DNA from 3 places in the Silvimonas sp. genome. Region 3 is predicted to be linked to each of the others. Evidence: predicted binding sites of a transcription regulator. Region 3 holds the regulator's gene; each other region holds the start of a gene.
The links. The regulator FNR, encoded in region 3, switches genes on or off when oxygen is low (the NO sensors DNR and NnrR bind a similar motif). The targets are predictions, from matches to a motif close to TTGATNNNNATCAA.

Region 1 (7,923 bases), on a different contig from region 3:
GAAAGAAGCCATTGCCAAATTCCTGGTTATTTCGTTCACCACCGACTGGCGGTTTGCGCCGGAGCGCTCACGCGAGATCGTCAAAGCGTTGTTGGATGCCCGCAAACACGTGAGTTACGCCGAGATTGAATCTGCCCACGGTCACGATGCTTTCCTGATGGAGGATGAGCCGTATCACAAGATCATGCGGGCGTATCTGAACCGCGTGGCAGAGGAGGTCGGCGCATGAATGCACCAATGAACACGCAAAGCCTGCGCCCCGATTTGCGCAATGTGGCCGAATGGATCAAGCCCGATTCCACCGTGCTGGATCTGGGTTGCGGCGATGGTTCGCTGCTGTCCTGGCTGGCGGCCAACAAACGCGTGCAGGGTTATGGCGTGGAAATTGACGTCGATAGCGTCACCGCGTGCATTGAAAAGCACGTGGATGTGATCCAGACCGATCTGGAAAGCGGCCTTGGCACGTTTGAAGACAATACCTTCGATTTTGTGGTGCTGTCGCTGACCATTCAGGCCATGCACAACATTGAAAACATCCTGGCTGAAATGCTGCGGGTGGGCAAAACCGGCATCGTCACCTTTCCCAACTTTGGCTTCTGGGAAAACCGCTGGCAACTGGCGCTGGGCCGCATGCCGGTGTCGGAAACCATTCCCTACGAGTGGTACAACACGCCCAATATCCACTTGTGCACGATCTATGACTTTGGGTTGCTACTGAACAAGCTGGGTATGCAAAGCACGGGTCAGATCGTGATGCATCAGGGTGCCACGGTGCATTTCTTGCCCAATCTGCGCGGTAGTCTGGCGCTGGTGCGGTTCGATAAAGTCTGAACTCACTCAGACTTGGAATAGCTATGAAAAAGGCCGCAGAGATGCGGCCTTTTTGCGTAACGAACCGGCGTTGGGATCAACTTCGGTCGTTATCTGCCAGGTTCAATCATCGTCTATGTCGCTGTTACCACAGCCGCAACCGGATTCGTCTTTCAGGCCCAGTTCGGGCCATTTGACCTCAACCAGTGGCGCGCCGGATTTCGGAGCAACTTTGATGGCGGCGTTCTTTCTCCAGCTATCGAACGGGTCATTGAAGTGGCGTTGGCTGCGAGCTTCCAGCGTCTCCTTCAAATCATCGTGCATTTCGGCCAGTGACGGCAGTTGTTCCGGATAAACCCGGCGCAATCTCAACACTTCCCAGCCCGATACCGTTTTCAGCACGCCAGTGTTTTCACCCGTTTTGAGTGCGAGCACGGCTTTAGCAACGCCTGCGTCATATTCCTGCATTTGCGGCAGGGTGACTTCAACGGAGTCCCGTATGTCACGAGAAGACTCAGGCTGTAACGGGTTGGGTCTTTCGGAAAAGGCGCGTTTGTTGGTTTGCAGCGAGGCCAGAAAATGGTCTGCCGCAGCTTTGTTGCTGAATAGGACGCGTTGCAGTTCGAATTGACGATTCTTGCTGTTTTCCTCGACTTTCTGTTTGTAGAGATCCGCGATTTGCTGCTCCGTGACCGCTTGCGGTACCGGCTGGGCCAGTGCAGCAGCGTACCAATAGCCATTTTGCCCGGCCAGCCGCATGAAGGTGGCAAATTCCGGTAGTTTTTCCAGCGAACGATCTTTAGTGAGTTGTTCAAAATGCTGGCGGTCGAGCACATTGTGGATTGCGGTTTTGAGCAAGCGGCTACGGGCGCATTCGCGCTCTTGCGATGAGATGTCGGCCCCTGTTCCGCAAGTACCTAATCCGAGCTCGGCCTTTTTGAAGGCCTCCAGATCAGATTCGTTGATGATTTCACCATTCACGCTGGCCGCCGGGGCCGCCAGTAGGTGACCACTCATCAGTGCAGCGAGCAGCGCGAGTGCAGGCTTGAAGTTACGCATGACATTTGTTCTTTGTGATTCAAGGGAACAGGCATAGTGCAGCGCATTGCTTTGATCTTCGCGGTAACAAGTCTGAAAATATTGTGGAAAAATCTGAAAAGCTAATGGGTAATGTTTTGACGCAACCACAGGACTTAAGGCGCGGAGATGTATCCGTGTTGAGTCACCACTTATGATGGTCAGAGGCGGATAAGGCGCATACCCACTCTGGTCCGGTTGTTCAGTGCAGTATCATTCCGGACAAATACGTTGCGTTTGCTTGCTGGCAGAATCGCCGTCTCATATTTACTTCGTCTTTTGGCCTGGAACTACCATGACTACTTCGCAGGAAATCCGCTTTGGCATTATCGGCAGCGGCGGCATTGCGCGTCGCTTTGCTCAAGGGCTGGCCCATGTTGATGGCGCCAAATTGACGCAGGTGTGGAATCGCTCAGCGCAAAAAGCGCAGGATTTTGTCGGCGATTTTGGCGGCCACGTGGCTGAGTCGGTTGAAAGCTTGCTCGCTAGCGACATTGACGCCGTTTATATCGCCACGCCGCACACCCGCCATGCGCAATACAGCATTGCCGCGCTGGCTGCCGGTAAAGCCGTGCTGTGCGAGAAGCCGGCGGCGGTCAGCCTCGGTGAGCTGGAAGCCGTGCTGGCGCAGGCTGCGGTGAGCGGCAAGCTGTTTATGGAGGCGATGAAGCCGCCGTTCTACCCGCTGTATCGCAAGCTGCGTGAGACGTTGCTGGCAGACCCGATCGGGCCGGTGCAATTTGTCCGCACCGGGTTTTCCATTCCCGACGTCGAACCTGACAGCCGCTTGTATCAACCCGATCTGGCTGGTGGTGGTTTGCTGGATGTCGGCGTGTACGGCGTGTTCTTGTCGGTAGACTGGCTGGGTGCGGCGAAAGACGTACAGGTGCAAGGCCGCGTTGCCGCTGGTGTGGATACCTTCGCTGCCATCAACAGCCAGCATCACGGTGGCTGGTCACAGGTTTATTGCGGCTTGGGATTGTCTGGCGCGGGCGATGCCATGTTGGCGGCGGCCAATGGTCATGTGGTGATCCACGAAAAATGGTGGCACCCGGAGCGCGCCACCATTTGCTACACCGATGGCCGCAAGGTGGAACTGCATGAACCGGCTGAAGGTGGTGGCTTGAATTACGAGACTGCGCATTTCTGCGAGTTGCTGCGCACGGGCAAACTGCAAAGTCCGGTGCTGTCGCATGAAACCTCACGCTCGATGATCCGCTTGCTGGACCACGCCCGCGAAGGTCTGGGCGTGGTTTATCCGTTCGAGCGCGGTGTTATCGGTTCAATCTGACCCAGTCACGCCAGGGGCCGAATAAAGCGGGTGTGCGGGCGGCAATGGCCGAGCGCTGCATTACGCGGTCGGCCCAGTAGTCATCCAGATTGAGCGTGGCGAGCTGGCAACCGGCTTCTTCGGCAATCAGCGCCCCGGCCGCGTAATCCCACAGTTTTTGTGAGCCGTGCAGCATGATATCTACGCGTCCGGCAGCCAGGTAACACCAGTCAATGGTCGATGCGCCAAAATTGCGCAGGCTGTTGAACGGTGCCACCGAGACCACACGCGTGGGCAGGCGGCCGGTGAGATGCTTGGTTTCGACAATGGCGACGCCGTCTCCGGTTTTGATATCGGGTGCGATTAGTGGCAGCGGTTCGCCATTGCACCATGCGCCGTGGCCCGCTGCGGCGTAATAGCATTCATTCAGTACCGGCAGGTACACCACACCTAGCGCCGATCGGCCTTGGCGCATCAGGGCAATGGAAATGGCAAAGTACGGCAGGCCGTGGACAAAGTTGGTGGTGCCGTCGATAGGATCAACAATCCACAAGCCGTCCGGGTTTTGTTCCAGCAGCGCCAATTGTTCGGCGGTGGTCATCTCTTCGCCCAGCACCGGGCAGTCGACAATCTTTGGCAATCCGTCGACCAATGCGGCCTGGCTGGCCAGATCAGCCTCGGTAAATGTGCTGCCATCCTGTTTGCGCCCGCTGGCCACTTTCAGAAAACGTGGCATGACCTCTCGCGCGGCGACTTCCCGGGCGAGATCACAAATTTGGGCCAGCAGTTCCAGGTCAGACACGGGGTGCTCCAGCTAGGTTGCTTCGAGGTGATTGTATGCGAGCAAGCGCAAATGGTCTTTCGGAATTTGCCGCGCCGCAATAATGGTTTTCCATGGGAGTAGCGTTGGACAACGGGGCCTGCCCCATTTCAACGTGGCCGCGCCAGCCAGTCGCAGACCATGAGGATGACTGGATGGATATAACCGTTCCATAAAAAACGGCCCGCATTTGCGGGCCGTTCTGTTCAACAACCGCTTGCTATCTGATGGCTTAGTAAGGCCACTTCCAGTCACGTACTTCCGGCATGTCGTCGCCGTACTCGTTGATGTAGTGCTTGTGTTCAACGAGCTTGTCTTCGAACTTCTGCCGAACGTGCGCACCCTTCACTGCCAGAGCTGGAACGCGGTCGATCACATCAATCGCCAGCGAGTAACGGTCAACCTGGTTCATCACCACCATATCGAACGGTGTGGAGGTGGTGCCGTTTTCCACATAGCCACGTACGTGCAGATTGTCGTGACCGTTGCGGCGATAGCAGATGCGGTGAATCAGCCAAGGGTAGCCATGGAAAGCAAACACAATGGGTTTGTCGGTGGTGAAGACCGAATCAAACTCATGATCGTCCAGACCGTGCGGATGCTCGACCTTGGGTTGCAGCGTCATCAAGTCGACCACGTTCACAAAGCGGATTTTCAGGTCCGGGAAGTGCTGGCGCAGCAAGTCCGTTGCGGCTAGAGCTTCCATCGTCGGCACGTCACCGGCGCAAGCCACCACGACGTCGGGCTCGGTGCCTTGATCGTTGGATGCCCAGTCCCAAATGCCCACGCCCTTGGTGCAATGCTTGATGGCCTGATCCATGGTCAGGTATTGCAGCGCTGGCTGCTTACCCGCAACCACCACGTTCACATAATGACGTGAGCGCAGGCAGTGGTCGGTTACCGACAACAAGGTGTTGGCATCAGCAGGCAGATATACGCGGATGACTTCGGACTTCTTGTTGACTACGTGGTCAAGGAAGCCTGGGTCCTGGTGTGAGAAGCCGTTGTGATCCTGACGCCAGACGTGGCTGGTCAGCAGGTAGTTCAGCGACGGAATCTGTTTGCGCCAATGGATGTCACGTGTGGTTTTGAGCCACTTGGCGTGCTGGTTGAACATGGAGTCGATCACGTGAATGAACGCTTCATAGCAACTAAAGAAGCCGTGACGACCAGTCAATAGATAGCCTTCGAGCCAGCCTTGGCAGGTGTGCTCAGACAGGATTTCCATCACGCGGCCATCTTGTGCCAGATAGTCGTTGTTGGCGTCTTCTGGCTTGTGCTCGGCCATCCAGTCTTTGCCGGTCACGTCATACACGTCTTGCCAGCGGTTGGATGCCGTTTCGTCCGGGCCAAAGATACGGAAGTTCTTGGCGTCCAGATTTTCTTTCATCACGTCGCGCAGGAACTTGCCCATAACGCGCGTGGCTTCGGCGTTGACGGTGCCCGGCTTTTTGACTTCAACCGCATATTTGCGGAAGTCCGGCATTTTCAGGTCTTGCGAAACCAGACCATGCACATGTTTGTTGGCACCCATGCGCAGGTCGCCCTTCGGCGCCAGTTCACGCAGTTCTGGCTTGAGGGCGCCGTCATCGGTGAACAGTTCTTTTGGTTTGTAGCTCTTGAGCCAGTCTTCCAGATTCTTGACGTGCTCTGGCGTCATGTCGGAGAACGGCACCTGGTGGCTGCGCCAGTAATCCTCAACCTTCTTGCCGTCGATTTCCACCGGGCCAGTCCAGCCTTTAGGGCTGCGCAGAACGATCATCGGCCATTGCGGACGAGTCAGTTCTTTACCGGCTTTTTGTTCTTTCAGGGCTTTCTCGCGGATCGCCTTGAATTCGTCCAGCACGGTGTCCATGGTGGCGGCAAAACGCTGGTGCATGTCGGTGTAGTCATGGACATCTTTACCCACTTCAACAAAGTGCGGCTTGTAGCCATAACCTTCGAACAGTTTTTGCAGTTCTTCTTTGGGGATACGGGCCAGCAAGGTCGGATTGGCGATCTTGTAACCGTTCAGATGCAGAATTGGCAGCACCAGGCCGTCATTGATCGGGTGCAGATACTTGTTGGAGTGCCAGCTGGTGGCCAGCGGGCCGGTTTCTGCTTCGCCGTCGCCGACAACGCAGGCGACCAGCAGATCCGGGTTATCAAACGCAGCGCCAAAAGCGTGGGAAACCGAATAACCCAGCTCACCACCTTCGTGCATCGAGCCCGGTGTTTCCGGTGCCACGTGCGAAGGAATGCCGCCAGGGAAAGAGAACTGCTTGAACAGACGCTGGATACCATCAGTGGTCTGGCCGATGCTCGGATAGATCTCACCGTAAGTGCCTTCCAGCCAGGTGTTGGCAACCAGACCAGGGCCACCGTGGCCAGGGCCGGCAATATAAGCCACCGACAAATTGCGTTCTTTGATCACTCGATTCAAATGCACGTACACAAAGTTCAGACCCGGCGTGGTCCCCCAGTGACCCAGCAGGCGCGGCTTGACGTGTTCGCGCTTGAGAGGCTTTTTCAGAAGGGGATTGTCGAGCAGGTAGATCTGACCAACTGAGAGATAGTTGGCGGCACGCCAGTACGCGTGCATCTTGTCGATGAGGTCCTTAGGGAGAGCTTTTTGAGCCACGGTTCACCTCGTTTCCTGGTTGTGATTGCAAAAACTTTTTTGACAGTGATGACCTTTGCCCTGCTGACAAGACAAAGGTGCCGGGTTGAAGTCAGTCTATGCCGTTTACATAAGAGTCATCTGATGCAGATCAACACGAAGAGTTGCGTTTCTGCTTGCTGTGACAAAATTACCGAGTAACCACCGAGAAATCTCTAACCGAAGATGAAGAAAGACAGCTCATGGTCTTTACCAGTTCCATCGCGGCAAAAAGAAAGCACTGTGCAAATTATCATGGCATATATTTAAAAATATGCACGGTAGGACGGCGTGATTTCAGCTGGCTGACCAAATAAAAAAAGACCGCAGCAGCGGTCCTTTTTGACAGGCGAAAATCGTCATCAGAAATGAAAGAAAATCAGTGTCACCAGCAGGTATAGCGGCATCAGAATGGCACCGGACCAGAGCATGTAACCGAAGAACCCCGGCATCTTGACCTTGCCTTGCTCGGCAATCGCCTTGACCATGAAATTGGGCGCGTTACCAATATAGGTGTTGGCGCCCATGAACACGGCACCCATGGAAATCGCAAGTAGCGTGGATGCCATTGGCCCCATCATGTGCGCCGCATCGCCGTGGGCCAGGTTGAAAAACACCAGGTAGGTCGGGGCGTTATCCAGAAAGCTCGACAGCAGGCCGGTCATCCAGAAATACATGCCATCAATGGGCTCGCCGTTGCTGTTGCTGACCACCTTGACCAGCGCCGCCAGATGTCCCGCTTCACCCGCGCGCAGGATGGCAATGGCGGGCGCGATGGTAATGAAGATCGCCAGAAACAATTTGGCGACTTCCAGAATCGGAAACCAGTTGAACTCGTTGCCAGCGCGGATTTGCTTGGGCGTTAACCACAACGAGATCAGCGCAAAGACCAGCAGCAAGACATCGCGCACCACGCTTTGCAGATCAACCGGCGTGCCATACACGTCAAACTGCACGCCGCTATTCCACACGCCGGACATCAACACTGCGGCAACCACGCCGCCAATCAATGCCATGTTCCACAAGCCGTAGAGCTTGATCGGTTGCGGCTTTTCGGTGGCCACGGGTGCGGGATCACGCTGCCAGAAGCGCCGGTCCAGCACGTAGAACACAGCCAGCAACACAGCCGAGCAGAACAACACGGACGGGAACATGTGTTTCACCGTCCACATGAAGCTCACGCCCTGCAAGAAACCGAGGAACAGCGGTGGATCGCCCAGCGGGGTCAAGCCGCCACCGATATTGGCTACCAGAAAAATAAAGAACACCACCACATGTACGTTGTGCTGACGGTGTGCGTTGGCTTTG
Region 2 (7,923 bases), on a different contig from region 3:
ATACCGTTGCGTGGAAAGTGCGGTTGATCACGTCCAGCTGCTGCTCACGCGTGAGCTTGACGAAATTCACGGCATAGCCGGACACACGAATTGTCAGTTGCGGGTATTTGTCTGGATTTTCCATTGCGTCCAGCAGAGTGTCCCGATTCAACACATTCATGTTCAGGTGAAACAATTGATTCTGAGCCATTTCGAAGTCCTTGTTGCCGGGATGCCGGAGTAAAACTCCGGACATCCCTCTTGCTGGTTTAAACCCGATCGTGGAACGTGCGGTTAATCACGTCCATTTGTTGCTCGCGGGTCAGCTTCACAAAATTGACGGCATAACCAGAAACACGCACGGTCAGTTGTGGGTAGTTTTCCGGGTGCTCCATCGCATCCATCAGGGTGTCGCGATTCATCACGTTCATATTCAGATGGAACAACTTGTCCATAGCGGTTTCAACGGCTTCAGTTGCGGCACATGCTGAACCACCGCCTTCACCGTGCGGGCCAAACAAACCGTCAATCGAGGCAGCCAGAGTCTTGATACGGTCTTGCGGGTTGTGACCCAACGAGTCCGGTGTCATCGAGGCTGTCCATGAAATACCATCCAGCGCAGCTTCGTATGGAATCTTCGAAACTGAGAAGCCCGCAGCGATAAAGCCGTTTTCATCCCGACCATTCATTGGGTTGGCACCCGGTGAGAACGGTGCACCTGAACGGCGACCATCTGGCGTGTTACCGGTCTTCTTGCCATAAACCACGTTAGAGGTAATGGTCAGTACGGACTGGGTTGGCGTGGCGTTACGGTAAAAGGCCGGTTGGGCTTTGATCTTCTTCATGAACGATTCGGTCAGCCATACCGCGATGTCATCGACACGGTCGTCGTTATTGCCGTATGCAGGGTAGGTGCCTTCGATCTTGTAATCGACAGCCAGACCGTTTTCATTACGGATAACGTGAACCTTGGCGTGCTTCACGGCCGACAGCGAATCCGCTGCGACTGACAAACCGGCGATACCACATGCCATGGTGCGCAGGATATCGCGGTCATGCAGGGCCATTTCGATGCGTTCGTACGCATATTTGTCATGCATGTAGTGGATGCAATTGAGCGCGGTAACGTAAGTCTTGGCCAGCCAGTCGAGCATCAGGTCGTACTTGGGCATGAGTTCGTCATAGCTCAGCACATCACTCTTGATTGGCTCAAAACCCTTGGCCACGACTTTGCCGCTCTTTTCATCCACGCCGCCATTGATGGCATACAGCATGGCTTTAGCCAAGTTGACGCGAGCGCCAAAGAACTGCATTTGTTTGCCTACGGCCATTGCCGAAACGCAACATGCAATTGCGTAGTCATCGCCCCATTGCGGACGCATCAGATCGTCGTTTTCGTACTGGATGGCAGAGGTATCAATCGACACCCTCGCGCAGAACTCTTTGAAGCCCTGCGGGAATTGCGTTGACCACAACACAGTCAGGTTAGGTTCCGGTGCAGGCCCGAGGTTGTACAGGGTGTGCAGAACACGGAAGCTACACTTGCTGACCAGAGGGCGACCATCCAGGCCAACGCCACCAATCGATTCGGTAACCCAGGTCGGATCGCCGGAGAACAGTTCGTCGTACTCTGGTGTGCGCAGGAAACGCACGATCCGCAGTTTCATGACCATGTGGTCAATCATTTCTTGCGCTTCGGCTTCGGTGATGCGGCCTTCTTTAATGTCGCGCTCAATATAGATATCGAGGAAGGTCGAGATACGACCGATAGACATAGCTGCGCCGTTTTGTTCTTTCACGGCAGCCAGATAGCTCAGATACAGCCATTGCACAGCTTCTTGCGCGGTAGCAGCAGGACGAGCCAGGTCAAAGCCGTAGGACTTGCCCATTTGCTTGAGTTCAGCCAGCGCCTTGATTTGTTCCGACAGTTCTTCACGCAGACGAATGACTTCTTCGGTGAACGGAACGTTATCCAGTTCAGCCTTTTCACGTTTTTTATCCGCGATCAGGAAGTCCACGCCATACAGTGCCACACGGCGATAGTCACCGATAATACGGCCACGGCCATAGGCGTCAGGAAGACCGGTGATCACGCCCGAACTGCGGCAAGCCATGATTTCCGGGGTATAGGCATCAAATACGCCCATGTTGTGATCTTTACGGTATTTGGTAAAGATTTCGGTAATCAGCGGGGACTCTTCAAAGTGGTAGGCTTTGAGGGAGTTTTGCACCATGCGCAGACCGCCGTTTGGCATGATGGCGCGGCGCAGCGGGGCATCGGTTTGCAAACCAACAATGGTTTCCAGATCTTTGTTGATATAACCTGGGCCGTGCGAGGTAATCGAAGAACCAACCTGAGCGGAGACTTCCAGCACGCCGCGTTTGCGTTCTTCTTTCAGCAGGACGGAGAGTTCGTTCCAGAGTTGGGTGGTGCGTTCGGTCGGTCCGGCAAGGAAGCTGTCATCACCATCGTACGGGGTATAATTTTCCTGGATAAAATCGCGGGTAGCGACTTTTTTCTGCCACTCGCCAGCGGTAAAACCACGCCAGGCTTCAAGCTGCAGATTAACTTCCGGTGCGTTCATGGTTTGATGCTCCTTGGTGACTGTCTGTTTGACATAAACCTTCAGACTACTCCCCCGGAGGGTTCACCTCAGGGGCCTTAGATGCAGTTAGAATAGCACCGCGCTACGGGGAAAGCCTGGCAAATATCTACACAGATCAACAGCTTATTGAAGCTGGAATTTGTTGATCTACGTCAATAATTTGACTGGGAATGTGATGCAGAATGAATATTCTCGTAGTTTTATTTCGTAGTTTTTGCTGGTGTTGAAGAGACAATTGCAGCAAGTGTCTTCTAAGGCTCGAACAGAATCGGCAGATTGCAAGGGCAATAAAAAAAGCACCGGATAGCCGGTGCTTTTTTTATTGCGCTACAACCAGAGCCGTTAAAGAGTAACGGCGTGTTCCCGCGTTTCGTGGAACACGATTTCGGGCCAGCGTTCCTGAGTCAATGCCAGGTTGACCCGGCTGGTTGCCAGATAGGCCAGGCTATTGGCTGCGTCACGGGCCAGATTGTTTTCGAGCGCCCGTTCAAATTCGGCCAGGCGTTTGGCATCAGCACACGAAGCCCATCGCGCGGTATAGATGGTCACCGGTTCAAACATGGCATCAACGCCGTATTCGTTGGCCAACCGGCTAGCCACCACTTCAAACTGCAGCACGCCCACGGCACCCAAAATCAGATCCGAGCCATTCAGTGGCTTGAATACCTGCACGGCGCCTTCTTCACCCAGTTGCTGCAAGCCTTTCTGCAATTGCTTGATTTTCAATGGGTTGCGGATGCGTACGATGCGGAACATTTCCGGTGCAAAGTAAGGAATGCCGGTAAAGCCCAGCACTTCACCTTCAGAGAACGAATCGCCAATCTGGATGTTGCCGTGGTTGGGCAAACCAATAATGTCGCCAGCATAGGCTTCTTCGACTTGCTCGCGCCCTTGCGCCATAAAGGTCACCACCGAGTTGGCCGCGATTTCCCGGCCCAAGCGCAAGTGCTTGAATTTCATGCCCCGTTCAAATTGGCCAGAACAAACGCGCAGAAACGCAATCCGGTCGCGATGGCGCGGGTCCATATTGGCCTGAATCTTGAACACAAAAGCAGAGAACTTCTCTTCGGTTGGCGAGACTGCACGCGCTGTAGCATCACGCTCTGCCGGAGCCGGGGCCCAGTCAATCAGTGCGTTCAGAATTTCACGCACGCCAAAGTTGTTGATGGCCGAGCCAAAGAACACCGGCGTCAGATTGCCGGAGAGGAACTCGCCCAGATCAAACGGGTGCGAAGCGCCGCGCACCAGATCCAGTTCCATGCGGGTTTGTTCGATTTCCAGCGGAAACAACTCATCCAGGCGTGGGTTATCCAGGCCTTGAATAATCTCGTCAGCGTCACTGGAGCGGCCTTCGCCCGACTTGAACAGCAAAACCTGGTCGTTGAGGATGTGATACACCCCGCGGAAAGTCTTGCCCATGCCGATAGGCCAAGTGACCGGAGCGCAGCGAATCTTCAGGACTGATTCGACTTCATCCAGCAATTCCAGGTTGTCGCGCACTTCACGGTCATATTTATTCATGAACGTGATGATCGGGGTGTGGCGCAAGCGGCAAACGTTCAGTAACTTGATGGTTTGCTCTTCCACGCCTTTGGCCGCGTCAATCACCATCAGTGCTGAATCGACAGCGGTCAGCACGCGATAGGTATCTTCTGAGAAGTCCTGGTGGCCTGGAGTGTCGAGCAGATTGACCACGTGATCGCGGTAATCAAACTGCATGACCGACGATGCAACCGAAATACCGCGTTGCTTTTCGATATCCATCCAGTCCGAAGTGGCAAACTTGCCACCTTTCTTGCCCTTGACGGTACCGGCGAGCTGAATCGCACCTGAAAACAGCAACAGTTTTTCAGTCAGCGTGGTTTTACCAGCATCGGGGTGAGAAATGATGGCGAAGGTACGGCGGCGCGCAACTTCGCGAGCAATATCGGGCATGGTCTGGGGCAGTTGAAAGCGAAACCGGCAATTGTACGGCAAAGCGTCGGTGGCGGCTAACCGACGGTGCTGGCCGTCAGTTGTTGCTCCATTTGCAGCAGTACGGTAAATACCGCGCCTCCGTCGGGGTGGTTGCACGCGGTCACGCTGCCGCCGTGGTCTTCCATGATCTGCTTGCTGATTGCCAGCCCAAGACCAGTGCCGCCAGCCTCGGCCCGTACCCGCGCGCTCTGGATGAACTTGTCAAAGATGGCATCCAGTTCGTGTTCCGGAATGCCGGGTCCATGGTCACGCACGGTCAAACCGACCGCAGCGGCGCCTGATGCCAGCGTCGCCTGTTCCAGATAGCGGATTTCGATAACGCTATCGGGCGGACTGAACTTGATAGCGTTGGATAACAGATTAACCACCACCTGCATCAGTCGCGCCTGGTCAAATACGGCGTAGAGCGGTTCGCTGTCGTCTTCAATATCCAGCCGCAGATTGAGCGTGCTGAGTAGCGGGGCAATTTCAGAGGCAGCGCCTTGTACTGCCAATTGCAGGCAGTGCCGGGTTTTGTCGTAGCGCATCTTGTTGGCTTCAAGACGGGACATATCCAGCAAGTCATTCAGCAGCACCAGCAAGCGGTTGCCGCTGGAATGAATGCGCTCAAAATAGCGCCCCAACGCGCCTGGCTCACCGCGACTGGCCTTGGAAATGCCCATTTCCGAGAAACTCAGAATTGCATGCATCGGCGTGCGCAGTTCATGCGACATGTTGGCGAGGAAGGCCGATTTGGAGATATTGGCTTCTTCCGCGGCATCTTTGGCTTCAACCAGCTTGCGTTCAATATCTTTCAGATGCGAGATATTGGTCAGGAACGCAAAGGCGTATTCCAGGTTGTGTTGCTCATCCAGAATGGCGGCCGAACTCACCAGGAAAGGCTGACGCTCGCCATTGGCGTCAACCAGCGTCACCTCAGACAACCGGTTTTCACCGGCACTATCGTTGACCAATGACACCGGGAAAATCTGCAGTGCGGGCTCGCCCCAGATGGTGTGCGGCTGCTCGCCGATCAAGTCTTCGCGCCGCAAGCCCAGCACCTGGCAAAAGGCGTGGTTGACATCGACGATATGACGATGGGTATCGATCAGGATAAAACCGTCGGCCGTGGTATCAATAATGGTGCGTTTCAATCGCTCGGACTGGCGTAGCGCCTGTGCGGCAATACGTTGGGCGGTGACATCTTCGATGACCGTGATCATGCCTTTGCCAGGGTCGCCAGGCACCAGTGCTTTGGCGTACATCATGGCCCAAAAGCCTGAGTGATCGCGGCGGAACAATTCGATTTCGCCGCGAAACACACCGCCGGTATTGATGCGGGCCCAGATGGTGGTGGCTAGCTCGTTGTAACGCGCCTCAGACCCATGAATGACCCGCGTGGGCAGACCAATGATGTCGCTGGCGGCGTAGCCGAACAATATTTCAAAAGCCGGATTAACCAGGCGAATGGTATTGCGCACCGACAACATGATGGCCAGCGGACTGGCATCCAGCACTGTACGGATTTCTGCCGTGCGTTCCAGCACTAGATCTTGCAAGTGGTCGCGGTGGCGCCGCAGTTCGCGTTCGGAGTTTTGTTGCTCGGTGATATCGCGCACCGTGCTGCAGATATACGCTTCCTGAAAGAACTCCACGTAATTGAAAGTGATTTCAACAGGCTGCAGCGCGCCTTCCTGATTACGCTGATGCGTAATGTGGACCATCCGTTTTTCGAGTCGCAGACGCTGCCAGAATTCCTGCCATTGCGGGTCGGTAATGTGTGGATAGAGATCAAGAAAACGTAGCTTGAGCAGTTCTTCGTGGCGGTAGCCTGTGGTGGTTGAGGCCGCCCGGTTGGCGTAACGCACAAACGCTTGGCGATCAGCCCACAAAATAACGTCTGGCGCTTCATCAACGGTGAACTGGGTAAGGTAGAGCCGAGACTCGATCTGCTCGACTCGCTTGATTTGCCGTAGCAGCAAGAACAGCAAAACGCTCACGACCAGGATCAGCACCAGTGCCGATACGGCGCGCCCCAGGAGGTCGCTGTGAAATTTCTGCAGCACGATGTCCAGATCGGACGTCACCATCACGATGATCGGTAGTTCGCCTTCCGACACCAGGAAAGTAACCAGCGTGTCGCTGCCGGACTGGGTGCTGTCCATGTAAAACGCGCCGTGATTCTGGCGGCTTTGTTCAAAACGCGAGACATTGGCGCTGCGTAAATTGCGGCCCAGTTCTCGGGTATCCAGCGGGTAATTCAGTAGCAAGATGCCGTCGTTGCGCAACAACTTGATATGCGTGCCCGCTGGCAGCTTGAGTGAGCGATAAAAGCGGTTGAAATAGTCAGGCTCGATGCCAGCGACCACCGCGCCGCCAAAACTGCCGTCAGGCCGGTCAACGCGATGTGAAACCGGAATATTCCAGGTAGCGGTGATTTTGCCAATCAGCGGGCCGGAGACCAGAAAACGCGGGTCGGTGCTGTCGCGATGGTATTGCAGCCACGCGCGATCAGAAAAGTCGATATCGTGTGCGCCCGGATGCGCTGCACTACTGCGCACCACACCCTGTTCATCGACCGTCACGATATCGCTGATTTGCGGAGTCAGCCGCAACTTGTTGCGTAGCTCGCGGGAGATTTCCTGCGCGTCGGCATTGCCAACACCGCCAGCAATTTCCAGCCGGTCCACCGTGCCCTGAATGGCTTGCTCGGCCGAGATGAACGTGCGGGTGGTGTGCTCATCCAGCGAGCGGGCCAGCAGCAGATTCTGCCGCCGCGCCTCATCCAGACTGGCATCGTAATCACGCAGGGTGAGCCAGGCGAGTATCAGTCCGCAGATCAGCAACAAGATCACGTAAAACGCCACCAGCCCGACTCGCATCGGGCGTAGTGACGATTGGCGCGGCAGGGTGGGTCCGCGTGGGCTGAACAGCCAGGCCATGAACGTTTAGCGCCGCGCTTCCAGTTGTTCCCAGCGTTCCAGCTTTTCCATCAAGCTGGTTTCAATGAGTTCTACCCGATTTTGCATCTCACGTGCCTTTGTTGGGTCGTTCCGGTATAGATCCGGGCTTTGCATTGCATCGTGCAAACTGACTTGTTCCTCTTCCAGCGCGGCGATCTCGGCAGGCAATTTCTCCAGTTCGCGCTGCTCATTAAAGCTGAGGCGGGCAGGGCGCTGGCGATTGCGATCAGCCTGTTTGTCGCCGGCATTGGTCGATTCTTTGGCGGGCGAACTGCTCGCTGCAGCGCTTGCGGCCCGGGCTTGCATCATCCGGGCACGCGCTTGCTGCCAGTCGCTATAACCGCCAGCGTTCTCCAGCAATACGCCGTCGCCCTCAAAAGCTACAACCTGGGTGACCACGTTGTCCAGGAATGCCCGGT
Region 3 (7,923 bases):
TCCGCGATACTGGTTTTCCAGATAGGCCCGCGTCAGCAACTCGCACAAGCGCCCGTAACCACCGCGATCGCGCGCAACGAACAGCACGCGGGTCGGTTTGTCGCGGTCTTCTTCGTTTTCGATCCATGTATCCAGCGCCACAATGGGCTTGAGACCGGCGCTGCGGCAGGACTTATACAACTTGACCATGCCAAACAGGTTCATCAGATCCGATACGGCAACAGCGGGCATGCCTAACGCTTTGGCATGACTTACCGCGTCGTCAATGCGCACGATGCCGTCGGTTACAGAGAATTCGGAGTGCAGGCGGAGATGGATAAATGCAGGGGTATTCATAGCGCCGATTCTATCACCCCTCGCCGTGCCAGGCATGCCCCGAGGAGTGCGCGTGTGGGATCCCTCTGGCTTGCCCGGTGGCCAAAGTTACGTTATGTTGTTGATATCAATGGGAGTGTTTTATGGATTCCGCATCTTCTGCATCAACGGCAAGCAGCTTGCTTAATTCTCTGGTTCTGCAACCCGCAGCGACCAACGTGGCTGTTGGCGTCGGGGTAATGAAAAAAGCCAACGACGCGCAGGCCTCGGCAGCGCTGAGCTTGCTGCAGGCATTACCGCCGGTGCCGCAATATAACAACCCGACTAATCTGGGCAACGCGGTAGATACCAAGGCGTAATGGGGAGTCTCCCCGCGCGTGAGTTGGTGGTTCAGCCACCGGATTAAAAAAACGACCTGAGGGTCGTTTTTTTTCGTCTGAAGATTATTTTGTGCGCCGCACAAATATTGCATTGACATGTATCGGCGTTCTGCCACAATGCTTCCAGATGTTGCGTTGCACAAATCCTAAAGGAAAGATCATGACGTTTGGTTCCAACCGTTTTGCCGAAGAGTTTTCCCGCGCTCAACAAGTCGGGATCGAGCGGTCCTTGAATTACGCACAGACCTTTCTGGCCGGTGCGGAGCGTTTGTGGGGCGTGCAGCTGGGCTTTGCCAAGACTGTGGCTGCCGATAACGTTGAGGCGATCAAAGCCTTCTCGCAGACCAAAGATGTGCAAGGTGCTTTGGCATTACAGCGTGGCCTGGTCGAGCCGCTAATTGAAAAAGCCACTGCCGCATGGCGTGAATCCATTGGCATTGCGCAAGCAACCCAACAGGCCTTGAGCGAATTGGTCGAACAGCAAGTCAAAAAATCTGGCGATGAGGTGCTTTCCGGATTTGACGCATTCGCTGATCAAGCGCCCGCCGGTGCCGAAGGCATCAAAGTGTTGCGCAATGGCGTAGCGGCTTCGCTGGACGCTTATGGCACAACAGTAGCCGCTGCGCGCAAGCAGAGCGAAGAGTGGGTTGCCACTGTAGTACAGAATGTGACTAAAGCAGCGCCTGCGGCGAACGGTCGTCGCAAAGCTGCTTGAGCAAATGTTTTAACGTTTCAAAGCGCATATCTGCCGATTGCGATTATGGCCCTCTGACGAGGGCCATTTTTTTTGCCAACGCACCACCGATACTGGCTTAGCCTTGTGCTGTTGAAGTGTCAGGACGCGGTTGCGGCGGACGGGCTTGGGACGACTGGGAGTATCAGCAGCCACTGTGCTAGCTCCCTCGCCAGTGCATTAGAGCTACCTTGGAGCAAGAGGCCACTTTGCGCGGCGTGCCATGGAGTGAACGGCTCGGTGTCGAGGGCCAGGTAATCCCGCGCCTCTCGCTGCAGCTTCTCAAAACCGCCGTGAACCAGGTATTGCCAAGACTGCAGATCAAACGGCGTGCTGCCGGGTTGCTGCAACGCGCGCTGTAACCACAACCAGACCTCTCCAGACTGCATTAGGCAGGCACCGCTTGCGGTCTGCAAAAACGCGCCAGCCCCGGGGCCGCCTGCGTGAAGCCATGCGTTGGGCAGGGCTGGCGACAACGCTGCAATGATGGGTTCGGCTATTGCAAGGTCACTGTGCTTTGCACCGACAGCGAGCATCCAGCCGTAGATTTGCCCGAGGGGGTTTTGCAAGTTGCCGGCTATATCCAGCAGATGCCAGCCCTGTGCATCGGCTTGGCTTTTCCATGCCAGATATTCCGCGAGCCCTTGCGGGTTCACCAACACCAACGTGCTGTCGGGGGTGGGTGCAGGCGGCAAAGCAGTTGGAGTTTCTGCCGGAAATACCGGCACCCCCAATCCTGATCGCGCCAGGCGGCCAAGGATGGAGGATGCGAGCGCCGCTGGGGCAACCAGGCAAACTTGCGTGAGCATTGGAATCAGGCAGTCAATTGCTTTGACAGTTGTTCATCAATTGTTTCAAGCCTTCGGTGTCTTTCAGTTCGATGAGCCTGTTCTGTACTCGAATCAGACCATTGTCCTGGAAGCGCGATAAGGTTCTGCTTACCGTTTCCAGCTTCAGGCCGAGGTAGCTGCCGATTTCTTCGCGCGTCATGCGCAGATGAAAGCTGCTGTGCGAATAGCCACGTAAGGCAAAGCGCTGCGAGAGATTGAGCAAGAACGCAGCAATCCGTTCCTCTGCCTTCATATTGCCCAACAGCAGCATTACGCCATGATCGCGGACGATTTCGCGGCTCATCATCTTGTAAAGATGGCGTTGCAGGTTGGGAATACGGCGCGACATGGATTCGATTTCAGCAAAGGGCAGTTCGCATACTTCGCTATCTTCCAACGCAACTGCGTCACAAGTGTGATGGTCGGTGCTGATTGCATCCATGCCCATCAACTCACCATTCATGTGAAAACCGGTCACTTGTTCGCGACCATCTTCAGAAACGATGCTGGTTTTGAAGAAGCCGAGGCGCACTGCATAGAGTGCATGGAACGGCTCACCGGCACGGTAGAGTGCTTCGCCGCGCTTGATGGGGCGGCCCTGGCTGACCAATTGATCAACTTGTCGCATTTCTTCGGGCGACAAGCCAATGGGCAGACACAGTTCACGCAAACTGCAATTTGAGCAGGCGTGCCGCAGTTGCTTGAGGCCGGTTTCGCGTAACTGAATTGGTGACAGCATGATGTTGTTCCACTATGACTTGAAATTTTTACGCCATTGCAGCGGCACCCTTACACAATCCTGTGTGCCGCTTCATCGAATTCTGTGCCGCTTATTGAGCCAGGTCACGTATCCTCGCAGTAGATGCTAGCATCATGCGAGTCGTATTGATTTGGATCAAGTAACTATGTCCCAGATGTAGGCAAAATCTTTACCCTGTGTTTTAGGGGTAGGACAAATGCATACAACACCGTTGATCCAGCAGGTCGAATTCGATCGATCTCTTGTCGAGCGCTACGATGGCAAAGGCCCTCGCTACACGTCTTATCCCACCGCAGACCGATTTGCCGAGCTTGAAACTGCCGATTATCGCGAGATGCTGTTGCATTCGCGTGTAGGTGAGGCGGACAAGCCTGCTTCTTTATATTTTCATCTGCCGTTTTGCAATACGATTTGCTATTACTGCGCTTGCAATAAAGTGATTACCAAAGATGAATCGCAGGCAGTTAAATATACAGAGTATCTACAAAAAGAAATACAGCTTCACGTAAATATATTGCCATACCGAATGAAGGTTGGCCAGATCCACTTTGGGGGTGGTACACCGACTTTTTTGCCGGAAACCCAACTAGCCACTTTAATGCGCGCAATTAATGATAATTTCGACATTCTGACGGATGGCGAATATTCAATCGAAATTGATCCGCGCAAACTTGAATTATCAAAAATAGCGTTGCTGGCTGAAACGGGTTTTAACCGGGTGAGTGTTGGCGTTCAGGACTTTGACGAGAAAGTGCAGCGCGCCGTTAACCGGATTCAGAGTGAAGAGCAGACCCGCAAGGTGATTGACGCCGCGCGCGCTTCCGGGTTTCGTTCAGTCAGTATCGACTTGATCTATGGCCTGCCGTTCCAGTCTGTAGCTAGTGTCATGCAAACCATCGACCGGGTGCTGGACATCCATCCAGACCGCATTGCGCTTTATAATTACGCCCATTTGCCTGAGCGCTTCAAGCCGCAACGACGCATTGATACGGCCGCATTGCCCGACTCATCGGCCAAGCTGGATATACTGCATGCAGCCATCGACAAATTGACTGCCGCTGGTTACGTTTATATCGGCATGGATCACTTTGCATTGCCGGATGATGATCTTTCCATTGCCCAGCGCCGTGGTACTTTGCAGCGTAATTTCCAGGGTTATTCAACTTACGCGGAATCTGATTTGCTGGCATTTGGTGTATCCGGAATTGGTAAGGTTGGGGCCGGGTATTTTCAGAATTCAAAAAATATCGATGAGTATTACGAGATGCTCGATCGTAATCAATTGCCAATTGAGCGCGGGTATATTTTGAATATGGATGACTTGCTGCGCCGTTCGGTAATTCACGGATTAATGTGTCGCTTTAACCTCAATTTTGGACAGATTGAAACCGCCTGGTTACTGGATTTCAAAACCTACTTCGCCCCCGAAATGGGGCGGCTGTCACAGATGGAGCAGGACGGCTTGTTGCAGTTGAGCGAAGAGGGCATTGAGGTCACGCCTAAAGGACGCATGCTGATCCGTTCCATTGCGATGGTGTTCGACCGTCATCTGCGCGAGAAGACCACCGCAGCGAGCTATTCGCGCCTGGTTTAAGGTAAGCTCAGACCGGCATGCGGCGTGCAACGCGCCGTGGCGGCTGGCCTTGAGGCCGCCGCAGATTGTTTTCTTTGCCAGGGTTCTGATTTGCACGATTTTGACCTTCTTGCTTTTTTCGTGGCCGGCCTGCTGGGCGGTGGTCACTGCTTTGGTATGTGCGGCGGGGTGGTTGCTGCATTCAGCCTGCAGTTGCCGCCAGGTCCGCGCTTGCGTTATCACCTCGGTTTTAATCTGGGCCGGATTGGCGGTTACGCGCTGATCGGGGCTTTGGTTGGTGCCATTGGTTCGTTGCCGGCGCTTGTTTCGCTGCAGTCGATCAAGGTAGTCCTGTTTGTACTGGCCAACCTGCTATTGATTGCGGTGGGCTTGTATCTGGCTGGATGGTCGACCTGGGTGACTCGGCTGGAAACCGTTGGTCGGCCCGTCTGGCGAAAAATTCAGCCCTTACTGGCGCGTCGCTTGCCTGTCAGGCACTGGCGAGACACGTTTATTATCGGTGGCCTATGGGGCTGGTTGCCTTGCGGCTTGGTCTACACCGCAAGCTTGTCAGCTTTGGCTAGCGGCAGTGTCGTTCGAGGGGCCCTGATAATGCTTGCCTTTGGGCTGGGAACACTGCCAAACCTGTTGTTGATTGGCCAGGCGGCGGGGCGTGCAAACCTTCTGTTGCGCAAGCCTTTGGTCAGGCTTGTGGCAGGATTGTTATTTGTGTCGTTTGGTATCTGGCGCCTGGTTTCACTGCTGCTATTTAGTCATATAGTCCTTTGACAGACTATTCAGTGCAACGTAACTGAACTAAAATCTGTCAGCTTATGCCTTTAGCATCGTTGAATAGGTCAAAACCCAGCATGCCCACGCCGATCCTCGTTGTCGACGATTCCACTATCGCACGCAAAATGCTGATCAAAGCGTTGCCGCCGCAATGGGATGTGGAAATCACCCAGGCCAGCAATGGTCTCGAAGCGCTTGAAGCTTACAGAAATGGAAAGGCTGATGTGATGTTTCTTGACCTGACCATGCCAGATCTGGATGGTTATGGCGTCCTGGAAACGCTGCAGAAAGAAGGCCTGAACTCTTTCGTGATCGTCGTTACCGCCGACGTACAGACCCTCGCTCGCGAGCGTGTACGGGCGCTGGGCGCGGCTGCTTTCGTGAAAAAGCCTGTCGATCCGGTTAGCATTGAGGCTGTTCTGCGCGAGTACGGGATCAACCTATGACTGCGATTGCTTTGAACGAAGACCAGCGCGATGCGCTGCAGGAAGTAACCAACATCGCCATGGGCAGGGCGGGAGCTTTGCTGGCACAAATCATGGGCGGGTTTGTGCATTTGTCGGTGCCGGGGATTTGCCTTGCGGATGCGAGCAATATCTCCGAAACCATTGCTAACACCGTCGGGCGTGAGCTGGCCGTTACCGCAGTGCGCCAGTCTTTCAGCGGCATGTTGCGTGGCGAAGCCGTGGTGATCTACGACGAGCGTGGCTGTCGCAACCTGGCTGATCTCATGGGCTACGAAGACGAGATCGGCGCCTCCACCGAACGTGAGTTGCTGCTTGATGTCGGCAATGTGCTGGTCGGCGCATGTTTGAACGGCATTGCCGATCTACTGTTGTCGCCACTTTCATATTCGCCACCTACGCTGATTGCCGAAAACGCCGAGGTTGACCGACTGATTAACCCCGAGCAATTGACGTGGGATTGCGCCTTGCTGATTCAGGTGCGCTTCACCCTGGAAATTCGCGATTTCACCTGCCATTTGCTCACGCTGATGCCGGAAGAATCCATCACCCAACTGAAAAAGGCGCTGGATGCGTTCATGGAAAGCATCTAATGCTGGAGACGTTGCGCAATTTCATTATCAGTGAAGTCGGTGTTGGCATTTTCGCGGTGGACAAGCAGTACCGGGTTTTACTGTGGAATCGCTTTATGGCAGACCACAGCGGCGTGAGCGCCGAGGCCGCGATTGGGCAGAATCTGTTTGAACTGTTCCCGGACCTGCCGCAAAAGTGGCTGGCCAAAAAGGTCGATGGTGTATTCACGCTGCACAACTTTGCCTTCACCTCATGGGAGCAGCGCCCCTGGCTGTTTCCGTTCCGGCACAACCGGCCAATTACTGGCGGCATTGATTTCATGCAGCAAAACTGCACGTTCATGCCGGTACGTGAAGCCACAGGCGAAGTCAGCGCCGTAGCGGTCACGGTTTCGGATGTGACTGATGCGGCGGTTTACCAAAGCATGCTGAAGCAGGCGATGGCCAAGCTCGAAGAAAGCTCCAGTCGCGATGGTTTGACCGGCGTTTACAACCGCCGCTTTACTGAAGCGCGGTTGGTGGATGAAATCGCCAGGGTCGAGCGTTATCAGGCTGAAACCTTCAGCGTGATCTTGCTGGACCTGGATCATTTCAAACAGATCAACGACACCCACGGCCACCTTGGCGGCGATGAAGTGCTGCGCGAGGTGGTAGAGCGCATTCGCCGGGTGCTACGCGATACCGACGTGTTCGGACGCTACGGTGGTGAAGAGTTCTTGCTAATGCTGCCGCAAACGGGTCGGGACGGCGCTATTGCCGCAGCCGAGCGCATTCGGCGCGCCATTGCCGAAAGCCCGATCAGCTACGACGAGGTGCCGATTGCCGTCACAGGTAGCCTGGGCGTGGCAGTTTACGAACCGGGCACACCCAAGGTTGATCGCGTAAAAGCCCAGGCCGATCTTGCCTTGTATTCGTCCAAACGGGCCGGGCGTAATCGCGTGACGTTCTACAGCGCGCAAATGGTTGACAAGGAACTGGGCGCGGATTGATTTGCGCTTGTTGCTTTTTCGCACAGTCATTTTCTGCGCCATCCACGTACTCGATTTCTCCTTTCTGGCGGGTAATCTCCCGCCAATTCAAGCGCTTCGGCGCACTGCAGCACCGGCAAGCGCTTTTCTTGTAATTACTGTTACATTCTTCGCGATATTCTGAACTCATCTGCGGTAAGCCTCGTCTATAACAAAAAGCGAGGGGGCGCGATGCCACCTCGTTGTCCAGCGCCGCCCCTTGCTGCTTTGACTACCCGTTTCAAACCCCACCTGGCGACGCGTGGCAGCCGTATCCCAATCCACCGAAGCTGGAGATGCGTCATGGACGTGTTCAATCACTATGCCTCGAGATACGAGCGCACCCGCGAAGAAGAACTCACGCTAAAGGAATATCTGGAGTTGTGCCGGCAGGATCGCTCGGTTTATGCGACCGCTGCCGAACGCATGTTGATGGCGATTGGCGAGCCGGAGATGGTCGATACCCGCCTGGATTCGCGAGCGTCGCGCATCTTTCA

Region 1: the regulator FNR is predicted to act here: its motif matches at 6,718-6,731, upstream of P4L78_RS19940 (phosphoketolase family protein).
Region 2: the regulator FNR is predicted to act here: its motif matches at 2,728-2,741, upstream of pflB (formate C-acetyltransferase).

The regions. Positions count from the first base shown of each region.
Region 1 is NZ_JARLJK010000144.1:140,133-148,055, reverse strand. It holds gene P4L78_RS19965 (homoserine O-acetyltransferase) at 1-229, shown strand, start outside; gene metW (methionine biosynthesis protein MetW) at 226-831, shown strand; gene P4L78_RS19955 (peptidylprolyl isomerase) at 934-1,869, opposite strand; gene P4L78_RS19950 (Gfo/Idh/MocA family oxidoreductase) at 2,183-3,178, shown strand; gene P4L78_RS19945 (inositol monophosphatase family protein) at 3,162-3,959, opposite strand; gene P4L78_RS19940 (phosphoketolase family protein) at 4,210-6,597, opposite strand; gene P4L78_RS19935 (sodium:proton antiporter) at 6,978-7,923, opposite strand, start outside.
Region 2 is NZ_JARLJK010000136.1:290,029-297,951, forward strand. It holds partial or broken gene P4L78_RS16910 (glycine radical domain-containing protein) at 1-169, opposite strand, end outside; gene pflB (formate C-acetyltransferase) at 249-2,564, opposite strand; gene P4L78_RS16920 (peptide chain release factor 3) at 2,928-4,520, opposite strand; gene P4L78_RS16925 (PAS domain S-box protein) at 4,577-7,483, opposite strand; gene P4L78_RS16930 (ATP-binding cassette domain-containing protein) at 7,490-7,923, opposite strand, start outside.
Region 3 is NZ_JARLJK010000122.1:357,104-365,026, forward strand. It holds gene dnaE (DNA polymerase III subunit alpha) at 1-336, opposite strand, end outside; gene P4L78_RS14360 (YjfB family protein) at 459-674, shown strand; gene P4L78_RS14365 (phasin family protein) at 856-1,410, shown strand; gene P4L78_RS14370 (hypothetical protein) at 1,530-2,237, opposite strand; gene fnr (fumarate/nitrate reduction transcriptional regulator Fnr) at 2,251-2,997, opposite strand; gene hemN (oxygen-independent coproporphyrinogen III oxidase) at 3,215-4,612, shown strand; gene P4L78_RS14385 (sulfite exporter TauE/SafE family protein) at 4,637-5,380, shown strand; gene P4L78_RS14390 (response regulator) at 5,461-5,829, shown strand; gene P4L78_RS14395 (hypothetical protein) at 5,826-6,440, shown strand; gene P4L78_RS14400 (sensor domain-containing diguanylate cyclase) at 6,440-7,408, shown strand; gene P4L78_RS14405 (PrkA family serine protein kinase) at 7,730-7,923, shown strand, end outside.